Linked DNA regions of Ilumatobacter coccineus YM16-304. The protein of the gene in region 2 interacts with the protein of the main gene of each other region in a pairwise test. Links are inferred from orthologs where the notes say so. Each region holds a gene or a part of one and is shown on either strand. Other genes may lie near its edges. The genes, in order: ctaD and YM304_RS01280.

Region 1 (11,189 bases), 4.1 Mb from region 2 along the record:
CGATCTCTTGAGCGAGCACGGGATCAGCTTACGAGAGCGGACCGTTCGTGTCGCCCCGAGGCGGCGTGACACCCGCCCGGCGCAGCGCCCAGAAACGACACGACCTGGTTGTTTCCATCCGGGATGGAAACAACCAGGTCGTGCGTCAGATCGATGGATCGCGGCGGCGCCGCCTCGGGCTCAGCTCTCGAAGAAGCGGAAGGTCATGAGCGCCGCCAGGTAGACGAACAGCGCCAGCAACAGGCCGGCGTAGAACATCCAGCTGAAGACACGGTTGTCGAACTTCAGGTGCATGAACATCCGCACGACGATCAGGAACTTGACCGCCATCATGCCGAGCAGCGCCGGCAGGAAGATCGGCCCGAGGTCGATGTAGCTCGCGGCCACTTCCAGCGCCGTGATGGCAGCGAGAATGAGGGCGATGATGGCGTAGCGCGCGTCGGTCGGATGATCGTGCGCGTGCTCGTCGTCGTGGGCGACGTGGTCGTCGGTTGCTTCAACAGTGGTCATGTGCCGTGCTCCTCAGATCAAGCCGGGATCAGGTAGACGAGCGTGAAGATGATGATCCACACGACGTCGACGAAGTGCCAATACAGACCGACCATCTCGATGGTCTCGGCCTTGTCGCCCGAGATCTTGCCCGTCGCCAGCATGCCCATCGTGGCGAGCAGCATCACGATGCCGATCGACACGTGCACGCCGTGGAAGCCGGTGAGCGTGTAGAAGCTCGAACCGAACAGGCTCTCGGTGTAGCCGAGACCCTCTCGGTAGAACGTGGTGAACTCGTAGATCTGACCGGCGACGAAGAGCCCGCCGAGGGTCGCGGTGACCGTGAGCCACAGCTTGGTGTTGCGGTCGTCTTTGCGGTTGGCGGCCGACACGGCCAGCACCATCGTGAGCGACGACATGAGCAGCACGAACGACGAGGCCGACGTGAAGGGGATGTCCCAGAGCTGATCGGGGCCGGGGCCGGTGCCCTGACGGTTGCGATACAGCATGTACGTCGAGATGAGGCCACCGAACAGGAGACACTCGGAGCCGAGGAACAGCCACATCGCCAACTTGGTGTTGGACAGGCCCATCGACGTGTGATGCGCTCCGTGCTCGCCGTCGTGGCCACCGTTGTGGTCGCCGGCATGCACGTCGTGCTCGTGGACGTCCTTGTCGTGATCCTTGACGATCTCGATGGCGTCTTTGACGGTCTCTTTCACGACATCAGACATTGGCCAGTTCCTTACTCGTTTCGTCACCGTCGACGGGCGGATCGAAGTCGCTGGGCTCGGCGTCGGCCGGCTCGAGCGCCCAACCGAACATCGCAGCGACGGCGATGGCCGCGCCGGCAAGGATCAGCCAGGTGGTGTAGATGACGCCGTAGGCCATGATCGGCAGCGCGAACGCGAGCACGAGCGGCCAGTACGACGGAGCGGGCAGGTGGATGTGCTTCTCGCCGAGACGTTCTTCTTCGGCGAGGAGGTCCTCGAGGGTGGCCCGCTGGACGTAGTCGTGTTCGCCGTTCTCGCCGACGTCTTCGTACTTGCGGTGGAAGACCTCGTCGATCGAGTGCACGGTCGGGATGCGGTCGAAGTTGTGATCCTTCGGCGGGCTGGCCGTGAGCCATTCGAGCGTGCGCGCATCCCACGGGTCGAGCGGAGCGGGCGGGTTCTTGCGGCTCACCCAGACGTTGATCAGGAACAGCAGCACGCCGACGGCGAGGATGAAGGTACCGATCGTGGAGACCAGGTTCCAGAAGCCCAGGTTGAAGAAGCCTTCACCGGCACGGTTCTCGGTCCAGACGTACATACGACGCGGCTGGCCCTGGAGGCCGATGATGTGCATCGGTCCGAACGCCAGGTTCATGCCGACGATCATCATCCAGAAGTTCCACTTGCCCCAGTTCTCGTTGAGGGCACGACCGAAGATCTTCGGCCACCAGTAGTAGAAGCCGGCGAAGAGGCCGAGCACACCGCCACCGAAGATCACGTAGTGGAAGTGAGCAACGATGTAGTAGGTGTCGGTCTGCTGCGTGTCGGACGGTGCGACGGCGTGGGTGACGCCCGAGAGACCGCCGATGGTGAACTCGACGATGAGGCCCATGGCGAAGAGCATCGCCGTGGTGAAGCGGAGCTTGCCGCCCCACATCGTGAGCGTCCAGTTGACGATCTTGACGCCGGTGGGCACCGCGATGGCCATCGTGGCCACCGAGAAGACGGCGACCGACACGGGGCCGAGGCCGGAGGCGAACATGTGGTGAGCCCACACGCCCCAGCCGACGAAGCCGATGGCGGCACCCGAGAAGACGACGAACGGGTAGCCGAAGAGCGGCTTCTTCGAGAACACGGGGAGCACTTCCGACACGATGCCGAAGGCCGGGAGCACGATGATGTACACCTCGGGGTGTCCGAAGATCCAGAAGAGGTGCTGCCACAGGAGCGGGTCGGCGCCTTCGGCGACCGAGAAGAACGTGGCGTCGTAGCTGCGCTGGAACATCAGCAGGAACAGTGCGACGGTGATGACCGGCATGGCGAAGAGCAGGAGGAACTGCGTGACCATCGCCATCCAGGTGAAGACCGGCATGCGCATGAGCGACATGCCCGGGGCCCGCATGTTGAGCACCGTCGTGATCAGGTTGATCGCACCGACGAGCGAGGCGATACCCGTGATCTGCAGACCCAGTGCCCAGAAGTCGACGCCGTTGCTCGGCGAGAACGGCACGTCGGAGTTCGGGGCGTACATGAACCAGCCACCGTCGGCGCCACCGCCGAGGATCCACGAGGTGTTCAGGAACAGACCACCCGCGACGAACAGCCAGAGGCTGAGTGCGTTGAGACGGGGGAAGGCGACGTCACGGGCGCCGATCTGCAGCGGAATGAAGTAGTTGGCGAACGCTGCCGCCATCGGCATCACGAACAAGAACACCATGGTGGTGGCGTGCATCGTGAACATCTGGTTGTACTTGTCGGCCGAGAGGATCGTGCCGTCGGGCTGCGCCAACTGCAGACGGATCAGGCTCGCCTCGATGCCACCCACGATGAAGAACACCATGGCGACCGCGCCGTACATGATGCCGATCTTCTTGTGGTCGACCGTGAAGGCCCACGAGCGCCAACCGGTCGTCTCGACCGGGCGGCGGAAGTAACCGTAGGAAGACGTCGCCGTGACCGGCGCGTCTTGGAAGGCGAGTGCGTCGCCCACGGGTCGTTCGATGATTGCCATGATTCAGCGGCTGCCTTTCACCATCGTGGTCGAGGAGTGAGTCATTGTCGTCATTTCCGCTCGAGCAGGTAGGCGAGCAGGTCGTCGATCTGATCCTCGCTGAGGGCGAGGTACGGCATGCCGCGGACGAGACCGTCGGTCTCTTCGAGCGACTCGGCGTCGGTGTACATCGGCTTCTTCACCGGGGCGTTGCGCAACCACTCGCGCATGTCGACCTCGTTGAAGAACTCGTCGGTGACGCCGGCGAGGTAGAGATCGCCGAACTCGTCGGGATCTGCTTCCCACACCACTTCACGCTGGCTCGGCGTGAGGAGGTCCCACGTGGCGCCGGCGAACGTGTTGCGGGTCATGAGGTTGGTGAGGTTCGGGGCCGCACCCGAGTAGACCTGCAGGTCGGGACGGGCGATGACCGGATCACCGTTGGAGTCGGTGAGGCCGTCGATCTGGTGGCAGCGTGCGCAGTTCGTGATGAACGCCTGCTCGCCTGCCAGCGCCTGCTCGCTGGTGGGCGACTCGTAGTCTTCGAGCTGGTTGGCCTTCCACGCTTCGAAGTCGTCGGCGTCGAGCGCCACGACTTCCATCCGCATGTTGGCGTGCGACAGACCGCAGAACTCGGCGCACTGACCGGCGTAGATGCCGGGCTCGTCGGCTTCCATGCGCAACGTGTGCACACGGCCCGGGACCATGTCACGCTTGCCGTTGAGCTTCGGGATCCAGAAGGAGTGGATGACGTCACGGCTGGTGCCACGGATGAGCACCTTCGTGCCGGTCGGGATGACCATCTGTCCGGAGGTGATGATCGGCGACTCGATGCCACCGCAACCGTCTTGGACCGGGTAGTCCATCTCCCACCACCACTGCTGGCCGGTGACGTTGACGATGCACTCGGTGTCGGCGGTCTCGTTGAGGTCCATCAGCGTCGCGACCGACGGGATGGCGACGCCGGCGAGGATGAGCGCCGGGAGGATGGTGAGCGCGATCTCGAGCTTCGGGTTGCCGTGCGTCTGCTCGGGAACCGGCTGACCACGATCGCGGAAGCGCCAGGTGACGAACGCGACGACCGACAGCACGATGACGAGGACGATGCCGGCGATGTAGAACACCGGACGCTGGAGATCGTCGATCTTCTGGGCGTTGGGCCCTTCGGGTGCGAACGTGTCTTGCGGTGCGTTCTTCGCACAACCGGCGACCAGGAGCCCGAGGGCTGCCACCGCACCGATCCGCGCCGAGCGGAACCTACGAGTCGATTGAGCCACGTTGTTCACGCTAGTTCCAGTCTCCGTTTCGCGCATTCTCGTTCCCAAGTGATTCTCCCGCCGGTCGTCACAGCTCATGACACGATCAGTTCGAGCTTGGCGGTGTCGACGCCCGGCACGAAGAACCAGAAGCCGTCTTCGTCAGCAGGCCCGTTCGCGTTGGGCTCGGTGGCCGAGATGCTCGGAGCGCCGACCGTGACGGTGATGAGCTGTGCGGCGCCCTCTTCGATGAGCGTGGTGCAGATCAGGTGCGGCTGCAGTTCGCCGTCTTCGTTCTCCTCGGTGCCGAGGTCGAGCGACAGGCGACGGTGCTCGCTGCTCTCGTTGCGGAAGATGATGTTGGTCGGGTTCGACCGCGGGATCGCCATGCCGGTCGCGCCGACTTCGATCGGGCCGGGCACGTCGAATGCCAGCGTGCCGTCGGCCTGCAGGATGACCTGGTAGGCACCCGACTTCGACGCCACCGTCTGGCTGGCGTCTTCGTCTGCTTCGGGGAACTCCTCGGGGCTCTCGCAGATGAGTTCGGCCGGGTGTTCGCCTTCTTCGGCGCCGTGGGCGTACTCGTCGGGGTGAGCGAGTGCCTCTTCCATCCAGATGGCGGTGGTCTCGAATTCGGGGATCTGACGCTCGCCGTCGAGTCCGGCGGCCGAACCGGCGACGACGACAGCGACCGCGCCGATCGCCATGGTGCCGCCGATGGCACCCGACTTGATCGTGGGACGGAAGGCAAACGCACATCCGACGGCGAGGACGATGGCGGCGAGCACGGCGAACGCCACGATCGTGTTGGTCTTCGACAGCCAGAGCATGACGCGGCTGAAGGCGTAGACGACGACGCCGATGGCGACCGCACCGCCGACGGGGTACTCGAGCGGGTTCGAGAAGCGACTGCGAACCGCCGAGTTGTGCGCCGGGTCGGACGATGCCCGATCGGACCACGCTTGGATCGCCCATTCGGCGCCCATGACGAGCAGCAGGGCGAGGCCGATGACGACGATCGACTGGTAGCTGACGAGCCCGACGACGATCACGACGGCGGCGAACGCGAAGCCGAGCGGCCAAGCGCTCGCACTCGGTGCGCCCTGCGCCGCGGCGGAGGTCTCGGCCGGTGCTTCGTCGTCGATGAAGACGTTGGAGTCACGGACGAGCACGTTGAGCGTGGCGAGGGCGATCAGGACGACCGCGGCCGACACGAGCCCGATGGTGCCCATGACACCGTCTTGCATCACGCCGTACACGACGGCGGCGATGGTCGCGAACGCTGCGGACCCGATGAGGAATTTTGAACCGGTGGTGATCATTGGTTGGTCAAGCTCACTTAACGACGTAGACGACGAACCAGATCGCCGAGAACACGGCGGCCAGGGCGTACCAGAAGATGGCGTGGGCGGTCAGGATTTCGCGGTCGCCGATGCGACCGCCGATGAGGCGGAATGCAGCGACCAGGGAGAAGGCGATGCCGGCGATCATCATCGCCATGAAGGTGCCGGTGACGGCGAAGAACATCGAGCCGTAGGCACCGTCGGTGACGCTGAGTTCGATCTGGCTGTAGATGTAGGCCTGAGCGTTGACGATCAGCACGGCGACGAACGCCGTGGCGCCGAGAGCGAACACCGTGTTGGCCCGGTCGTTGCGCTTCGCTGCCCACACCGCCCACTGGGCGAAGCTGCACACCGCGATGAAGGCGATGAGCATCACGTTGGCGGGCACCTCGGGGATGGTGACGCTGCTGGGCAGCCACGCACCGTCGGTGTCGATGGCCTGACGACGCTGGAGCGCCCAGACGCCGAGCATGCCGCCGGTGAGCATCAAGGTCGCCATCGACGCCAGCGTGGCGCCGACGATCATCTGATTGCGAGGGGCCGGTGCGGGACCGGCGGTCAGCGCTTCCATCACACGCTCTCCTTTGCGTTGGCCTGCTTCTTGTCGAGCAGCGGCTCGGCCGAGGTGATCATCGGAACGTCGGCGAAGTTGTTGGTCGGGGCCGGCGACGTGGTCGCCCACTCGATCGTGTGTCCGTCGAACGGATCGTCGCCCGGACCCTCGTCGGTGTCGTCAGCGCCGAGCACCGTCTTGGCGAGGAGGCCGGCGAAGGCCAACACCGAGAGAGCGACGAGCGCGTGGCCGACGAGCACGAGGATGTTCCAGATCTGCAGATCGCTGTCGGAGTAGCCGAGGCCGCTCGGCTGGTCGAGGAAACCGGCGATGTAGTGCGGGAGGCTCGCGAGCACCGTGCCGGCGACGCCGAGCAGTGCGAGCGGGGCGACCAGCTTCATGTCGAGCGTGCGGCCCCAGAGCTTCGGTGCCCAGTGGACGAGGCCACCCATGACGCCGAGGGCGGTGCCGTAGACGACGTAGACGAGCGACGCTTCGTTGAACACCGTGCCGGCCAGATCGAGGTCGGTGAGCGGCTCGAGCGCCGAGCCGTGCATGCCGACGAGGATCATCCCGTAGCCGAAGAAGGCGAAGACGAAGCCGGCGCCGATGTTCGGGCGGATGGTGTCGCCGTTCTCGTCCTTCGACGGCTTGGCGAGGAACAGCGCCATGAGGACGAGGATGCCGGCGCCGAGGATCGGCAGACCGTGGAACATCGCCCACGGAAGGACGTCGTACAGCTTCTCCTTGACGTCTTCGCGACCGCCGAGGTACAGCTGCGAGCCGCGCCACGGAACGTCGAAGGCGAGCTGCTGGGTGACACCGGCGAGCGCCGACACACCGACGAGCGAGAGCCCGGCGAACACGATGCCACGCAGCGGCGTGCGCTTCTTGAACGTGGCGGGCAGCAGCTCGGCGAACACACCGAGCGCCGGGATGGCGACGAGGAACGTGGTCGGCTGCGTGAACATCCAGCCGGCCCAGGTGGTGATGCCGAAGTTGCCGTCGAAGGCTTCACGAGCACCGCTGCGGTGATCGACGAAGAGGTAGATGATGGTGCCGAACAGCACCGGCATGACGAGGACGAGCGAGAGGCCGAAGACCATCGTCGACCACGAGAAGAACGGGACGCGACGCATGGTCATGCCCGGCGCACGCGTGGTGAGGACGCTGGTGACGAGCGAGCCACCGACGGCTGCGAAGCCGATCGCCATGAGGCCGTGTGCTGCGAGGAACAGGTCGACCATGTCGGCGTCGCCGCCGCTGAAGCCGCCGTTGCCGGCGAGCGCCACGATCGAGAGCACCAGGCCGCCGAACCACATGTAGAAGCCGGACGCGACGAGCCGCGGGAACGCGATGGCTCGCGCTCCGAGCTGCAGCGGCATGACCGCGATGGCGAGACCGGCGGCGAGCGGCAGGGCCGCACCGAAGACGAGGCCGACGCGTTGGCTGCTGAGCAGCTGCGACCAGGCATCGACGTCGAGCGCCGCGTTGTCGCCGTCGACACGCTCGATCGCGATGAGGAGGTTGACCGCGATCGTCGCCAGCAGGCCCAAGAGGCCACCGCCGATGAACAAGCGACCGATCTTCTTGTGGTCTGTGGAGGTCAACCAATCGACGTCGGCAGCGAGGAGCCGCCCGATCGTGGACGACGACGCTGCGGTGTCGGGGCTGGAATCAATGGTGGTCATGTGGCGTTGGAACTCACTTGGCTGAGTGATTGCAATGGATAACGCTGGTCTGAAAATGCTCACGGCAGGGCCGCGGCGCAACGGCCCGAGACTACTTGCACAACCAGGGTTCAGCCGAAATGATCGTGGATTTCGTGCCACGCGCCACTGAACTATCGCGCAAGCCATCGTCTCGGGAACGGGACCGTCTCGGCATCGACACCGCATCGCCCCGGCAGCGACACGACGACAGTGCATGGCGCATCGTCACCGCGCGTGCCGCAACCAGCGGTCCGGGCGCTCGCGGAAGATCGATCGGCGGCGAGTCGTCGACTCGGTTCCCGACGTGACGCGAACGAGGCGTCAGGCCGAAGGCGACCCGGTTTCGGACGCCACGCGAATGCGGGGTCAGGAGATGCCGTGCTCGACGAAGACGTCGATCGTCATGGCACCGAACAGCAAGGTCACGTACGTGATGCTGTACCCGAACAGGCGCATGCTGGCTGCCGCCGTCGGGTTCTTGCCGAGCGCGACGGAGCCCCAGATGAACACGGCGCCGAGCACGAGCGCCGCGATCCCGTAGATGAGCCCGAGGCTCGCGACCGGCCAGAGCACGAGCGTGCTCACGACGAGCAGCACCGTGTACACCACCATCTGCTTCACCACGTCGGCCATCGGCGCCACGGCCGGCAACATCGGCACGTCGGCGGCGTTGTAGTCGTCGGCGTACTTGACGGCGAGCGCCCAGAAGTGCGGCGGCGTCCAGAGGAACATGGCGACGAACAACACCACGGGCTCCCACCCGAGCGAATCCTGCACGGCGGCCCATCCGACCAGCACCGGCACGGCACCGGCCGCGCCACCGATGACGATGTTCTGCTTGCTGGTGCGCTTGAGCCAGAGCGTGTAGATCCCGACGTAGAAGGCTGCGGCCGAGAACGCCAGCACTGCCGAGAGCAGGTTCGCTCCGGCCCACAGCACGGCGAAGGCGGCGATCTGGAGCGCGACGGCGAAGATCAGCGCGTTGCGCGGCTCGATGATGCCGGTGACGAGCGGGCGCCCCTGAGTGCGCTCCATCAGCGCGTCGATGTCTCGGTCGACGTACATGTTGACCGCGTTCGCTCCGCCGGCAGCGAGCGTGCCGCCGATCAGCGTGATGATCACGAGCCGAGCGGGCGGCCAACCCTGCTGCGCCAACACCATCGTCGGAATCGTGGTGATGAGCAGGAGCTCGATGATCCGCGGCTTCGTCAGCGCGATGTAGGCACCGAACACCGTGGTCGGAGTCCGCCGCGGCGCGTGGGCCGCAACGCCGCCCGGTGCGAGACGCGACGGGACGAGAGGGCGAGAGCCGACAGACATGACCGCCCCATCGTACGGGAGGTTGACGGCCAGTCGTACGCCCAGCACCGACTTCCTACAAACGTCACCCCCACGCCCCCGTTCTGCCCCTCCGATCCGTCACGAATGACGTCGTCCCGCAACAGAACCGAACACGCGCACACCACCACACGTTTTGCCCCGCACATCCGTCACGGATGACGGATCGGAGGGGCAAAACTGAAATCGCGACGGGTTCGATCGGTCGGGCGGTCAGGCGGTGGCGGGGGTGCGCATCTCGCGCTGGATCCAGTCGTCGAGGACCGGACCGGACTCGAAACTCGTGATCAACGCGTAGCGCGGCGCATCGCCGTTGTGGACCACCACGTGCCAGAGACGCTGCGTGTCGACCACGAACCGCGCGCCCTTGTGCAACGGCACCCGGACCTCGGTCGCCGGATCGGGCAGACCGTTCTCGTCGTTGTCCATCAGGATCATGTAGCTGTCGGGATTGTCGGTGAGTTCCACCCACGACCGCACGACCCACCCCTCGTCGTCGGGGTTGAACCGGTTGTTGTCGTCACGGTGCAGGCTGCGGATCGCCGCCTCGCGGTCCTGCGGTTCGAGCTTGATCGTGCGCACACGACCGAAGTTCGCGCCCACCCCCTCGACGTAGTTCTTGATCGACGGGGCGACCTCGGCGTTCGACGTCCACTCCGCGTCCTTGTCGGTCTTGCCCTTGTCCCAGAACCCACGACAATCGAGCTCACCGTCGGCCGTCGCGATCGGCGCGAAGTTCGTGTCGCCACCCGACTTCCAATCCATGTACTCGAGCGCAAGAAATTCCGACTCCGGACACTCGAAATCCGCATCGTTCAACACCACCACACCGGTCTCGGCAAGCACGTCGAGACGAGGATGCGGCGTGTCGAGCGGGATCTTCACGCTCCAGTGGTCGGCGTTCGGCCAGAAGGCTCCGTCGGTCATGTTTCGATTCTATGAAGGAACACGACACCGCACAGGGCCATTGGTCACGATCCAACTGATGGCCGCTCGCGGCCAGGCCTGTTGGCGGCTCACCGCACACTCACTGCCGCAACGCTTCATCGCCGTCTGCACGTCAACTGGTGTCTGACACCGGATGATGCGGCGGCTATTCGGGGAGGGTGGTGGTGACTTCGGGGAGTTCGGTGATGAGGACGACGTCGGTCGGGATCTGGATGATCAGGCCGGCCGGGACGTTGTCGGGATTCTCGATGTTGTTCAGATCGATGATCGACTGCAACGGCACCTCGAACGCCAACGCGATCTGACCAAGTCCCTCTCCCGGCTTGATCTCGTAGAACTCGACCTTGCCCTCGTTCGGGTCGGTGACGACCGGGACGGTGGACGAGGTGGTGGTGACCAGTGGCGGCAACGTCTCGCGCGACGCTTCGTCGGTCGTGCCGCAACCGACAGCGGCGACACCCAGCACACCGGCGAGCAGCAGAGGGCCGATGGCGACGCGTGCGAAGCTCGGGGACGGTGATGTCATCACGCCCCGATGATAGGTGGCACAGGTGATACGTCACATTCATCGGATCGGCCTGAAGACGCGAACGTGCCGGAGGGTACGGTCGACGCGGTGACGACCGAAACACCAGCCGACTCGATCGAGCTCGACGAGCACGGCGAATCACCGTTCCCCGAGGCTCGTCGGCCCGACCGGCAATGGCAACTCGACGCCAACGGTCTGAGCATCGCCGTGCACGAATGGGGCGACCCCGAGGCCCCGCCGCTGATGATGATGCACGGCGGCTTCGACTTCGCCCGCACCTTCGACGTGTTCGCACCCAAACTCGCCGCCGGCGGCTGG
Region 2 (11,085 bases):
GGGGCGAGCGCCCGGCGTCCCGTTGTCTTCGTCGAAGCCGAAGGAGCGGGGCAGGAAGGCGGGCCGCGAGTTGACCGGGATGCCCGGCAGGTTCGGGTACGACCACGTCGTCGCCGGTGCGACACGGGTGCCGGCTCGGTCGGTCCACTCCAGGTCGGTGCACTGGAATGTGTTCGACTGGTTGGAGCCGTCGGGAGCGGTGCCGGAGGACGGGAAGTAGAGGCTGACGACCGGGTCGTCACACGTGACGTCGGTCAGCAGCCCGCCATAGCGAGCACCGTCGAGGCGCGTCGTGAGGATCTGGCTCGGGGTGCCGCCGGTCTGGTCGCCCACGAGCACGTCGATACCGCTGCGGGTCGAGAGCAGCGGCGGCGTGACGTCGCCACCTGCGTAGAACGCGTTGCCCGAGATCAGCTTGTTCGGCGACGCGATGCCCAGCGCCGAACCCGTGACGGGTGCGAACGAGCCATCGGACAGCGTCGTGATGAGGGCGAAGGCATCGCCGCCTTCACGGAAGTAGTTGTTGTCGAGGTCTTCGACCGGGCCGATGGTGCAGTCGACCTGAGCGTCGACCTCCTCGGGCGTACCCGCGTTGAACGTGAACGTCTGGCTGTTCTGGAAGCAGTCGCCGACGCCGTGGTCACGCTGGAACTGGATCGCCATGCGCATCGCCGAGCGAACGGCTTCGACGCGAGCGTTGCGTTCGTTGATCGGCGGACGGTTCTGCATCAGCGTCTGTGCGAACGTGAGCGTCGCAACGACGGTCAGCCCGGCGAACACGAAGAAGATCAGGACGAACGCGAGCACCGCACCGCGGTCGCGATCAGCCTCCTGCTTCGTCGCTGTGGAGTTGTTTCTCATGTCGGATCCCATGGGTCGATTCGGCTTGTTCATGTGTCGGAGTTGTCGTGTCGAGAGCGTCATGACTCGGGGTGCGATTCGATGATGCAGGACAACGCCTGGTCGGGCAGGAGCTCGAAGGTGAAGCGGACGGGGTCGCCGTTGCCGGGGTCGACCCGGCTGATGCGGGAGGCTGTTTCGGCGGCCGACAGCGGCTGCCCGGCCTCTTCGCACGAAGCGTCACCGACGACCCAGCCGTCACGAGGCTGTTCCTCGATCCAGAAGTCCTTCGAGCTCTGACCGCTCTGGAACTGGTGCTGGAAGGTCACCGACGAGTCGCTGCCGTAGTCGAGGATCTTGCTGCCCTGCTCGCTCTGGAAGTCCCAGACGCCGGTGTCGGACGGGTTGGTGCCGTCGCTGAACCGCTTCTGCAGGGTGAGTGCGCCGCCGCATTCGCGAGCGGTGATCGACTGGACGATGCCACCGAGCTGGGCGAAGCTGCCGGCGAAGTAGTCGGCGACATCGGCGTTGCCCGGGAACTGCTTGTTCCAGGCGGTGCCGCCCACGACGCTGGCGAGACGCTGCACCGAGGCGTTGGAGCTGGAGTTGCTCACGTACACGCCGATCAGGTCGGTCACGCCGAACTGACGAGCGAGGTTCGCTGCGGTCGCAGTACGGGCGGCGTTGGTGTCGCCGCCGTTGTCGTCGCGGTAGTAGTTGCCCTTGCTGTCCTGTCGGAAGGTCGGGTCGCCGTCGGTGATGAACACGACGAGGTCGGGGATGTAGTCGAGGTACTCGAGGTCGCTGCGATCCTTGTTGAGGTCGTCGCCCTTGCCGTAACCGTCGATCTCTTCCCAGTCGGTCGGGGTGGCGTACGCCGCCTGGATGGCGACTTCCCAGTTGGTACCACCGGCGTGCGGACGGAAGGCGAACGGTGTCGAACCGCTCACGCCATCCATGCCCGGGAGCACGGTGTTGAGGAGGTAGGCCATCTTGCCGTCGGAGTCGTTCAGCGTGTCGTAGTACTCACCGATCGGGCCCGACAGCGGTTCGATCCACTCGTCGAAACCGATGACGCTGAGTTCACCGGGCGTTCCCTGGAAGCCGGTGACGAAGCTCCCGGTGGCGTCGATCACGTCGTCGCGCAGGTCGGGGTAGTCGCCGATCGAGCCCGACATGTCGACCACGAGCAGGATGCGGCGGCCGCAACGGCTCGGCGGGGCGACCGGGTCGGGAATGACCTGCGGGTTCGGGTCGATGCTCTGGCCGGCCGAGAGGCCCGAGCCACCGGCGAGGTAGACGCTGCCACTCACGAAGTGGACGGCGACGTCTTCGCCGACCGGGCGGCTGTCGGTACCGGATCCGTATCCGTTGCCACCACCGTTGCGGCGGGTGACCTCGATGGCGAACGTCGGTGACGTCGTGCCGTCCCACTCGGCGGGCGGCGGCACGAGTTCGTAGGCGACGCCGATGCGCTTCACCACTTCGTTGCCGTTGCTGCAGCTGCCGACGACCGGGTTCGACGTCGGGCAACCCGGGTTGTCGATGCGGTAGCGAACGAGCGCCCAGCCCTCGTTGCCGAGGTCTTCGTAGCGGTACATGATGAGGTACTCGCTGTCGTTGTCGAGATCGGGGCGTGCCATCGTGAGGACGTTGACGCCCGGGAGTTCCGCGTTGAAGGGGAAGCCGAGTTCGGGCTCGAGCCAGGTCTGGGTGGCCGAGCTCAGGTCGGCGGGAAGCCAGGTCTGGACGAACGTGATGTCCTTCGACTCGGCGATGCGCTGCTGCGATCCGCCCTGGCTGCGCACGACGACGGAGAACGCCATGGCGAGCGAGGTGACGAGCAGGCCCGACACCATCATCGCCACGAGCATCTCGGGGAGGGTGAATCCCTTGTCGCTGCGACGATCACGGTCGACGCTCGGAGCGTCGGCCATGGGGGACTTCTTGAAACGGGTGAAGATGCTCATCACACTTCCTGCTGGTCGAGGAATCGAATTTCGGCGACGACGACTTGGAGCTGTCGGGACTGGGTCCCGCCCGGGCTCGTCGCGGAGATGGTGACGCGCTGCATGCGGGACGCAGCAGCGGTCGTCGGAACGAAGCGACACTCGAGCGTCGTCTGGTCGATGAAGGGGTTGGTCGACGACCAACTGGCGGTGTTCAGGTCCCAGTACTCGATGCCGGAGACGGTCACCGCGCTCTCGTCCCACTGGACGCGTCCGGCGGCTTCGCGGACTCGCTGCTCGTAGTCGCCCGTCTCGAGGGGGCAGCTCTGCCAACCGAGGAGGGTGAGTTCGTCGGCGGCGGCGCCGAGCACCGCTTCAACGTCAGCCTGGTTGTCGCTGATCGTCGACGTCCGGATGAGCGTCCAGGCTGCGGTGAGGATCGACAGCACGAGGGTGCCGGTGAGGGCGATCGCGACGACGACCTCGGGCAGGGTGAAACCCCCGTCGGCCCGTGACGTCGTGTTGCCGGCGGTGTCCGCAGGCACGAGAGATGATGACATGCATCGTTCTTCGGCGGCTTCGATCACCCGCTTGAACCGCGACAGCCCCAATTGACGCGGTGTTGTACCGTGTCAGGCCCATGTGAGCCCGGAATCAAGGTTCTTGAGAGAAACGGAATTTTCTGAACATTCGTTTGATCGAACCCAGAATTGGGAAGATCTCGGCATGACACGACCGCGACATGCCGGACCGCTGAGCGACGTTCGGGTCCTCGACATGTCGACGGTGCTGGCCGGCCCGAACTGTGCTCGCTACCTCGCCGACTTCGGTGCCGACGTCATCAAGATCGAGCGGCCGGCGGGTGACAGCCTCCGCAACATGGCGTGGCGCGACCCGCGCGACGGCGAAGGGCTCTGGTGGAAGCTCGTCAATCGCAACAAGCGCACCGTCGTGCTCGACATCAAGGACGACGACGATCGCGCGACGCTGCTCTCGCTCGTGGCCGATGCCGACGTGCTCGTCGAGAACTCTCGCCCCGGCACGCTGGAACGTCTCGGACTGGGCCCCGACGAACTCCATCAGGTCAACAGCGACCTGGTGATCACGCGGGTCTCGGGTTTCGGGCAGACCGGGCCGTATGCGCAGCGACCGGGCTTCGCGACCATCGCCGAAGCGATGTCGGGCCTCGCCGCACTCAACGGCGAGGCCGACGGTCCGCCGTTGCTCCCTCCGATCGCCCTGACCGACGAGGTCACGGGCCTGGCTGCGGCGTTCGCCACGATGGTGGCACTGCACTCCGGCGTGGGGCAGGTGGTCGACGCAAACCTGCTCGAGACCATGTTCCACATCATGGGACCGTTGGCGTCGCTGTACGGCCTGACCGGTGAACAGCAGCCCCGGCTGGGCTCCGGGCTGCCCTACACGGTCCCGCGGGGTACCTACCGGTGCAGTGACGGCGGCTGGGTCGCGGTGTCGACCAGCAGCGACACCGTGGCGGCGCGGGTGATGGGTGTGCTCGGCGTCGACGACGACCCACGCTTCGCCTCGTTCGAAGGCAGATCGTCGAATCGCGACGAGCTCGAAGGGCGGATGTCGCACTGGTGCGCCGAGCGAACACAGGCCGAGGTGATCGATGTGCTGACCGATGCCGAGGCCGCGATCGGACCGGTCATGGACATGGCCGACATCGCAGCCGATCCCCACTACGCGCATCGGGGTGCCATCGAACGACTCGATGACACCCCGATGCAGAGTGTGATTGCTCGGTTGTCAGCCACGCCGGGCACGTTGCGCTGGGCGGGACGGCGCCTCGACGCCGACGGCGATCAGATCAGATCGACCGGCTGGGAGTGAGCATGGCGCCGGCTCGGCACCACCACGCTCGATGAATCAGTTGGCGGGCGTGTCGCCGGCAGCGTCTTCGCCGGGGATGACCTTCTCGGCCGCGTCGCTGACCTTGTCGTAGACCTTCTCGACCTTGTCGGGGATCTTGTCGGAGTTCTTCTCGACGAGGTCGTCGACCTTGTCCTTGGCCCCGCCAGCGGTCTTCTTCAGCTTGTCGAACAGTCCCATGAGGTTCTCACTTCCTTCGGGCAGTGCGCCCGACATCATTTTCCCGGCCATCTGGCCAGCTCGGGGACCATCTTAGTGCCTATAGTCGAAACCGGTGCCTGAATCCCAGTCGGCTCGCACCCGTGGCCGTCGGATACGTTGCGAAGCCGTGTGGACCACCCGAACCCGACCGATGCGCCCCGCCGACCTGCCCGTCGTGCTGCAGGTGAACCAGGCGAACGTGCCCGAAGTCGGTGACCTCGACCTCGACCGCCTCCGCTTCATCGTCGACGAGGCCGCCATCGCGCTCGTCGTCGAACGCATGAACGAACGCGACCCCGAGCGCTCCGAGGCGATCGTGGGCTTCTGCCTGGTGTTGGCTCCGGGCTCGACCTACGACTCCGTCAACTACCGCTGGTTCATGCAGCATCATCCCGATTCGATGTACCTCGACCGTGTCGCGTTCACCAGCGACGCTCGCGGCCAGGGGCTCGGATCGCAGCTGTACGACACCGTCGACGACATCATGCGCGAGGAGCATCCGGAGGCTCCGGCGTTGACGCTCGAGGTCAACGTCGATCCGCCGAACGAACCGTCGCTCGCGTTCCATGCGAAGCACGGCTTCGTCGAGGTCGGGCGACAGATCTCGCACGGCATCGAGGTCAGCCTCATGCGCCGAGCGGTGTCTCCTCAGGCCTGAACTACGCGAGCGCGGCGTCGGCGCGTCAGCGCCGGTCTTGCAGGAATCGGAAGTGTGATCGGGTCGATGCGACGTGTGCCGGGTCGATGTCGGCGAACAGCGTGGTCTCGCCCCCTGCGCCGCTGGCGAGGATCTCGCCCAGCGGGTCGATGATCGCGCTGTCGCCGGTGTAGTCGAGCGCTCCGCCGGTACCGACCCGATTCACGCCGACCACGTAGGCCTGGTTCTCGATCGCACGCGCGCGGAGCAGCGTCGACCAGTGCAGACGCCGTTTCGCCGGCCAGTTCGCAACCACCAGGTAGGCGTCGGTGCCCCGGGCGAGCGCCCAGAACTCGTCGGCGAAACGAAGGTCGTAACACACGAACAGACTGAGCCGCACGCCCTCGACCTCGACGCTGACGAAGTCGGTTCCCGCGCGGACGTATCGCTCTTCGTCGGCGTGCGAGAAGGGGTGGATCTTGCGATAGCGATGCGAGGTTCCGTCGGGCCCGGCCAGCACGAACGTGTTCGACGGTCGCTGGTCGTCGTCGGGAGCGTCCGGGCGGATCTCGGGGCACGACCCACCGACCCACACACCGTGTTCGGCCGCCTGGGACACGAGAAACTGTGACGACGGGCCGCCTTCGGGTTCTCCGATGCCGGGTGTGTCGAAGGAGAAGCCGGTCGAGAACGTCTCGGTGAGCAGCACCAGGCGGGCACCGCCCGCCGCGGCAGCGGCGATCTTCGGCGCGAGTCGACCGAAGTTCGCGTCGCGGTCGTGCCAGACGATGTCGTGCTGGATCGCGGCGACGCGCAGGGCGGTCATGATCGATCTCCGAATGCGGTGGCCAGCTGCTGCGCTGCGGCGTCGATGACGTCGAGTCGCTTGCAGCACGCGAAGCGCACGAGGTGACGACCGTGTTCGGCGTTGATGTAGAACGCCTCGCTCGGCACGGCGACGACGCCGGCGGTGTGCGGTAGTTCGCGACAGAAGTTCGCTCCGTCGCCGTCGGGACGGTTGGCGCGGATGTCGACCGTGACGAAGTAGGTCGCCTCGGGGCGATGGGTGACGAAGCCGGCGCGTTCGAGACCGTCGACGAGGTGATCACGGGCGGTCTGGAGTTCGAGCCGCAGGCGCTCGAAGTGATCGTCGGGCAGGCGCAGCCCGGTCGCCATAGCCGGCTGGAACGGCGCGCCGTTGACGTAGGTCAGGAACTGCTTGGCCGTCTTCGCCGCCGTGACGAGGTTCGGCGGGCCGGACATCCAGCCGATCTTCCAACCGGTGGTGTGGAAGGTCTTGCCGCCCGACGAGATCGTGAGCGTGCGTTCGAACATGCCGGGAAGCGTTGCGAGCGGCACGTGCGTCGAACCGTCGAACACCAAGTGCTCGTAGACCTCGTCGGTGACGACGATCAGGTCGCGCTCGATCGCGAGGTCGGCGATGATCTGCAGTTCGTCTCGGTCGAACACCTTGCCGGTCGGGTTGTGCGGCGTGTTCAACAGGATCATCTTGGTGCGATCGGTGACGGCGGCTCGGAGGGCGTCGGCGTCGAACTCGTAGCGGCCCGACTCGGCCGGGCTGAGCAGGACGGGCACGGGGGTGGCCCCGGCGAGCGCGATGCCGGCGCGGTAGCTGTCGTACATCGGCTCGAAGACCACGACCTCGTCGCCGGCGTCGAGCATGCCGAGCAGCGCGCCGGCGAGCGCTTCGGTGGCTCCCGCGGTGACGACGATCTCGGTCTCGGGATCGACGGTGAGGCCGTACCACCGCTGTTGATGCTCGGCGATCGCTCGTCGCAGGTCGGGGTCACCGAGGCCCGGCGAGTACTGGTTGACGCCGCCGCGGATCGCCGCGATGGCGGCGTCGAGCACCTCGCTCGGTCCGTCGGTGTCGGGGAAGCCCTGCCCGAGGTTGATCGCACCGGTCTCGAGCGCGAGTGCCGACATCTCGGCGAAGATCGTCGTCCCGAAGCCGGCCAACTTGTGTGTCATCACGTTCTCGGGCACCGGACCACTCTAGGAGTCGCGCGCTGATGCGACCGCGTGCTTCGACGCCCTGAGCCGGGCGGGTGTGACCAGTCGGGCTGCTGCGGCGCGGCTCAGGCGAGTCGGTCGAGACTCGACCGTTCCGACATCGACGACAACGCATCGTCCGAGCCGCCGGCGGTGTCGGGAGGAGGCGGCACCGGCGACCGTCGACGGTCGGGGCCTTCGTAGTCGTCGGTGGCCACGATCGGGGTCGGCTCGGGCAACGGGTCGGGCTCGGGATCGGGGAAACCGCTCGTCGACGACGGCAGGTCGTCGCCGATCAGGTCGTCCTGTGCGGCGATCGTGTCGGCGATCCGGTGTCCGACGCCGGTGGTCTTCGCGCCGTACATCGCGACGTCGGCGGCCCGCATGAGCCCGTCGAAGCTGTCGCCGTGCCGCGGGAAGATGGCCGCACCGATGCTGGCCGACATGATCGTGTCGCCGACGACGGGCGACTCCGACAGTGTTCGAGAGATGCGTTCGGCGCTGTTGCGAACGGCGGTGCGGTCTTGCAGGCCGGGCAGCAGGATGACGAACTCGTCGCCGCCCCAGCGTCCGACCACATCGGTGTCGCGCACCGCGGCGATGAGTCGCTCCGAACACGCCTTGAGAACCAAGTCGCCGAACTGGTGACCGAGGGTGTCGTTGACCTGCTTGAAGCCGTTGAGGTCGACCACCATGACACAGAGGCTGGTGCCGTGTCGGTCGGCCAGGTCGACCGCTTCGGCGGCGATCCGTTCGAACTCGCGACGGTTGGCGAGGCCGGTGAGCTCGTCGGTGGTGGCGCGGACTTCGAGCATCCGACGCTCGGCGAGGAAGGTCCAGCCGGCGAGCGCGAGGAGCACGGTCCCGAGGCCGAGCAGCGCTCCGTAGAGCGTCGGGTTGCCGCCCGCGAGACCGACGCGACCGTCGATCATCGTGCGGATCGAGATCGACCCATCGATGAACACGTCGCCGACCGTGGTGTCGACCGTGCGTTCGCCGTCGATCATGGCGGCCGGAAAGCGTTCGTCGGTGGTGTTGCGCGAGCCGGCGGTGAGTTCGATCGACACCCCGTCGGCCGTCGCCGTCGACTGCGTGCTCTCTCGGATGAGGTTGTCGACCGGCACGCGGAGCACGACCGTGACCGAGTCGCCGGCCGATGTCGGACGGTGCACGAACAACACGCTCTGCGTGGCCGCATCGACGGCGACCACGGCATCGGGGCTCGCCGCTGCCTTCGTCACCAGTTCACCCATGGCCGAGATCGAGAACAGATCGGCTCCCGTGCAGTCGGCGACCTCGGTCCCGACGCACGCCTCACTGCCCTCGAAGATGGCGCTGAGCTCGGTGGCGAGTTGTGGGCGCTGCTCGGGGAGCGACGCGGCGGCGATGCCGGCGAGATCGACGGCACCACGCGTCGATGCGATGTTGGCGCGCACCGCGACGGAGAGCACATCGGCCGCGGACTCGACCCGCGCGATCTGGTCGCTGCGGTTCTCGGCCCGCCGGTTGATGAGCGAGACCGTCGTCGCTGCGAGCAGCATCAGGCTGCCGAACAGGGCAGCAAGCCTGACGATCCTCATACGTCAGTATCGGCACAGCGCCCCTCGAACTTGAGGGATTTGTGAAAGAAATCTCGGCTCGTCCCGCCGGGGCGAACGTGACCGGAGCCGAAAACGGAAAGATCCCCCGCAGTGCGGGGGATCCGTCTGGCGCGCCCGGAGAGAGTCGAACTCCCAACCGCTTGATCCGTAGTCAAGTGCTCTATCCATTGAGCTACGGGCGCAGCTTTCGCCATTGGCGAGTTTGGAGTCTAGGCCCGTTTCTCCGGTTCCAACCAGGGAGTCGAATCGTTCGGGCGTCGACCGGTTTCGACGTCAGAGCGCCCAGGGGCCCCAACCGCCGGCGCGCTGGTACAGCGCGTACGCAGCACGGGCGTTGGTCTCCGGGTCGTACAGCTGCTGGTCGTCGGTGACGCCGATGTCGGCGAGCCAGCCCTGGTGCACCGACCAGTAGATCTGGAACAGTCCGTAGCAGCAGAAGTTCTTGGCGGTCGGGACGTAGCGGCTCTCGCGGTAGGCGATCTCGAGTGCACGCTCTTCGAGCTCGTCGGGCCAGACATCACGGATGATCTGCTTGATGTCTTCGGGGCCGGCGGGCGACGGCGCCACGGTCGTCGTGGTGGTCGTCGACGTGCTGGTCGAGGTGGTGGTGGTCGAGGTGGTGCTCGTCGTGGTCGTCGCCTCGGGAGCCGGCGCCACGGTGGTCGGCGGAGCGGGGGTGGTCGCACCGGCCGGCAGGCAGATCTCGGAGCCGGGGTACAGCGGCGTGTTCACGGTCGCGTCATTCGCTTCGAGCAGCTCGGCCAGTTCGACACCGGATGCCTCGGCGAGGCGGATCCAGAAGTCACCCTCGACCACGGTGTAGTCGACCGCGCAGATCGCGGCGATGCGATCGGCGGTGTCGGCCGCATCGACGGGGGCGGCGATGCCTCCGTCGGTCTCGTCGGATGCTTCGTCGACGCTCGCTGCCGGGGACGACATCTCGTCGGAGGCGAGTGTCGCGTTCGACTCGGCGGTTGCCGTGGCGGTCGCAGCGGCGTCGGCGTCGTCGGATGTCGATGCCGACGACGCGGCCGAGTCGGTGGCGGCTTCGGTGTTGACCGGAACGGCGGGCGGGAGCTGCGATGGGTCGAGGTAGACGTCGGCTTGCGCCTCGGCGGGCACGGCGGTCTCGACGGGGGTGAGCGAGATGACCGGGGCATCTGCCGCCGCCTCGTTCTCGGCGTTGGCGATCTCGGCGCTGGCGATGAAGTCGCTCGGGCCGTCTCCGGAATTCAGGCCGACGGCGAGCGGCACCAGCAGCGTCGTGACGACGACGGCCGCGCCGATGCGGGTGAGCAACGGGTCGATGCCACCGGCGCGACGCTCGGAGCGTTCTTCGGCTGCGGCGTGGACGGGAGCGAATTCGTCGATCTCGACGTCGTCGGCGAACCAGTCGTCGCCGCTCCACCCGGTGGGTCCGACAGCGAACGTCTCGCCGCTCGGCGCGTCGGCACCAGCGACAACGGTCGGGATCTGCGTGGTCGGTGCCGGGTCGTGATCGTCGTGGGCGTGGAGTCCGTCGAAACCGTCGTCGAGATCGTCGAACATGCCCGCCTGGTCGGGGCGAGGTTGCGTCGCATCGATCACGCGGTGCTCGCGGGTGGCATCGGCACCCGTGGCCATCGCCGAGCCCCAGAGGTTCTTGAGCTTGGACCCGAAGGTGCCGGGGCGTGCGCTCGATCGCTCGGTCGGTCGAGTCACGTCGGCGCGCCGTCGGCGGCTCGGACGTTCGGTCGATTCGGTCCAGTCGGGCGTGTCGCCCCAGAAGTCGTTCTGTTCGTTCATGTCGTCACCTGTGTTTCGTCACTGCGGATCCGTCGTGGCCCAACACGACCCGTGTGGGGTCGCTCCCGACGAGGTCCGATCCGGCTCGGACATCAATCGATGTCAGATGTCTACTCGGTTCGTAATGAAACCGCAACGCAGCTGTCACCCAAGCGACACGCACGTA

Evidence for each region.
Region 1: the proteins of YM304_RS01280 (region 2) and ctaD interact in binary tests that used the Escherichia coli proteins (3 or more experiments, as listed by UniProt). The link is inferred for Ilumatobacter coccineus YM16-304 from one-to-one orthologs.

Annotation. Positions count from the first base shown.
Region 1 is NC_020520.1:4,358,575-4,369,763, forward strand. The notes cover bases 715-3,675. They hold ctaD (cytochrome c oxidase subunit I), read right to left. Parts: upstream 3,214-3,675; coding sequence 1,216-3,213; downstream 715-1,215. Other genes in these bases: YM304_RS19360 (cytochrome c oxidase subunit 3), read right to left, coding at 715-1,223; coxB (cytochrome c oxidase subunit II), read right to left, coding at 3,264-3,675. Outside these bases: YM304_RS19350 (cytochrome c oxidase assembly protein), read right to left, coding at 1-19; YM304_RS23195 (cytochrome C oxidase subunit IV family protein), read right to left, coding at 181-510; more of YM304_RS19360, read right to left, coding at 528-714; more of coxB, read right to left, coding at 3,676-4,469; YM304_RS19375 (cytochrome c oxidase subunit 4), read right to left, coding at 4,544-5,770; YM304_RS19380 (cytochrome c oxidase subunit 3), read right to left, coding at 5,784-6,362; YM304_RS19385 (cbb3-type cytochrome c oxidase subunit I), read right to left, coding at 6,362-8,035; YM304_RS19395 (heme o synthase), read right to left, coding at 8,423-9,376; YM304_RS19400 (hypothetical protein), read right to left, coding at 9,608-10,321; YM304_RS19405 (LysM peptidoglycan-binding domain-containing protein), read right to left, coding at 10,488-10,868; YM304_RS19410 (alpha/beta fold hydrolase), read left to right, coding at 10,959-11,189. UniProt on the Escherichia coli protein: Cytochrome bo(3) ubiquinol oxidase is the terminal enzyme in the aerobic respiratory chain of E.coli that predominates when cells are grown at high aeration.
Region 2 is NC_020520.1:279,092-290,176, reverse strand. What follows is about bases 5,436-8,292. They hold YM304_RS01280 (pyridoxal phosphate-dependent aminotransferase), read right to left. Parts: upstream 7,528-8,292; coding sequence 6,343-7,527; downstream 5,436-6,342. Other genes in these bases: YM304_RS21695 (GGDEF domain-containing protein), read right to left, coding at 7,620-8,292; YM304_RS01285 (nitrilase-related carbon-nitrogen hydrolase), read right to left, coding at 5,567-6,346; YM304_RS01290 (GNAT family N-acetyltransferase), read left to right, coding at 5,436-5,541. In the rest of the region: YM304_RS23575 (PA14 domain-containing protein), read right to left, coding at 1-861; YM304_RS01310 (prepilin-type N-terminal cleavage/methylation domain-containing protein), read right to left, coding at 921-2,810; YM304_RS01305 (PulJ/GspJ family protein), read right to left, coding at 2,810-3,349; YM304_RS01300 (CaiB/BaiF CoA transferase family protein), read left to right, coding at 3,432-4,643; YM304_RS01295 (antitoxin), read right to left, coding at 4,680-4,862; more of YM304_RS01290, read left to right, coding at 4,957-5,435; more of YM304_RS21695, read right to left, coding at 8,293-9,113; YM304_RS21690 (LysM peptidoglycan-binding domain-containing protein), read right to left, coding at 9,408-10,919. UniProt on the Escherichia coli protein: Shows aminotransferase activity with methionine and histidine as substrates, and to a lesser extent also with phenylalanine.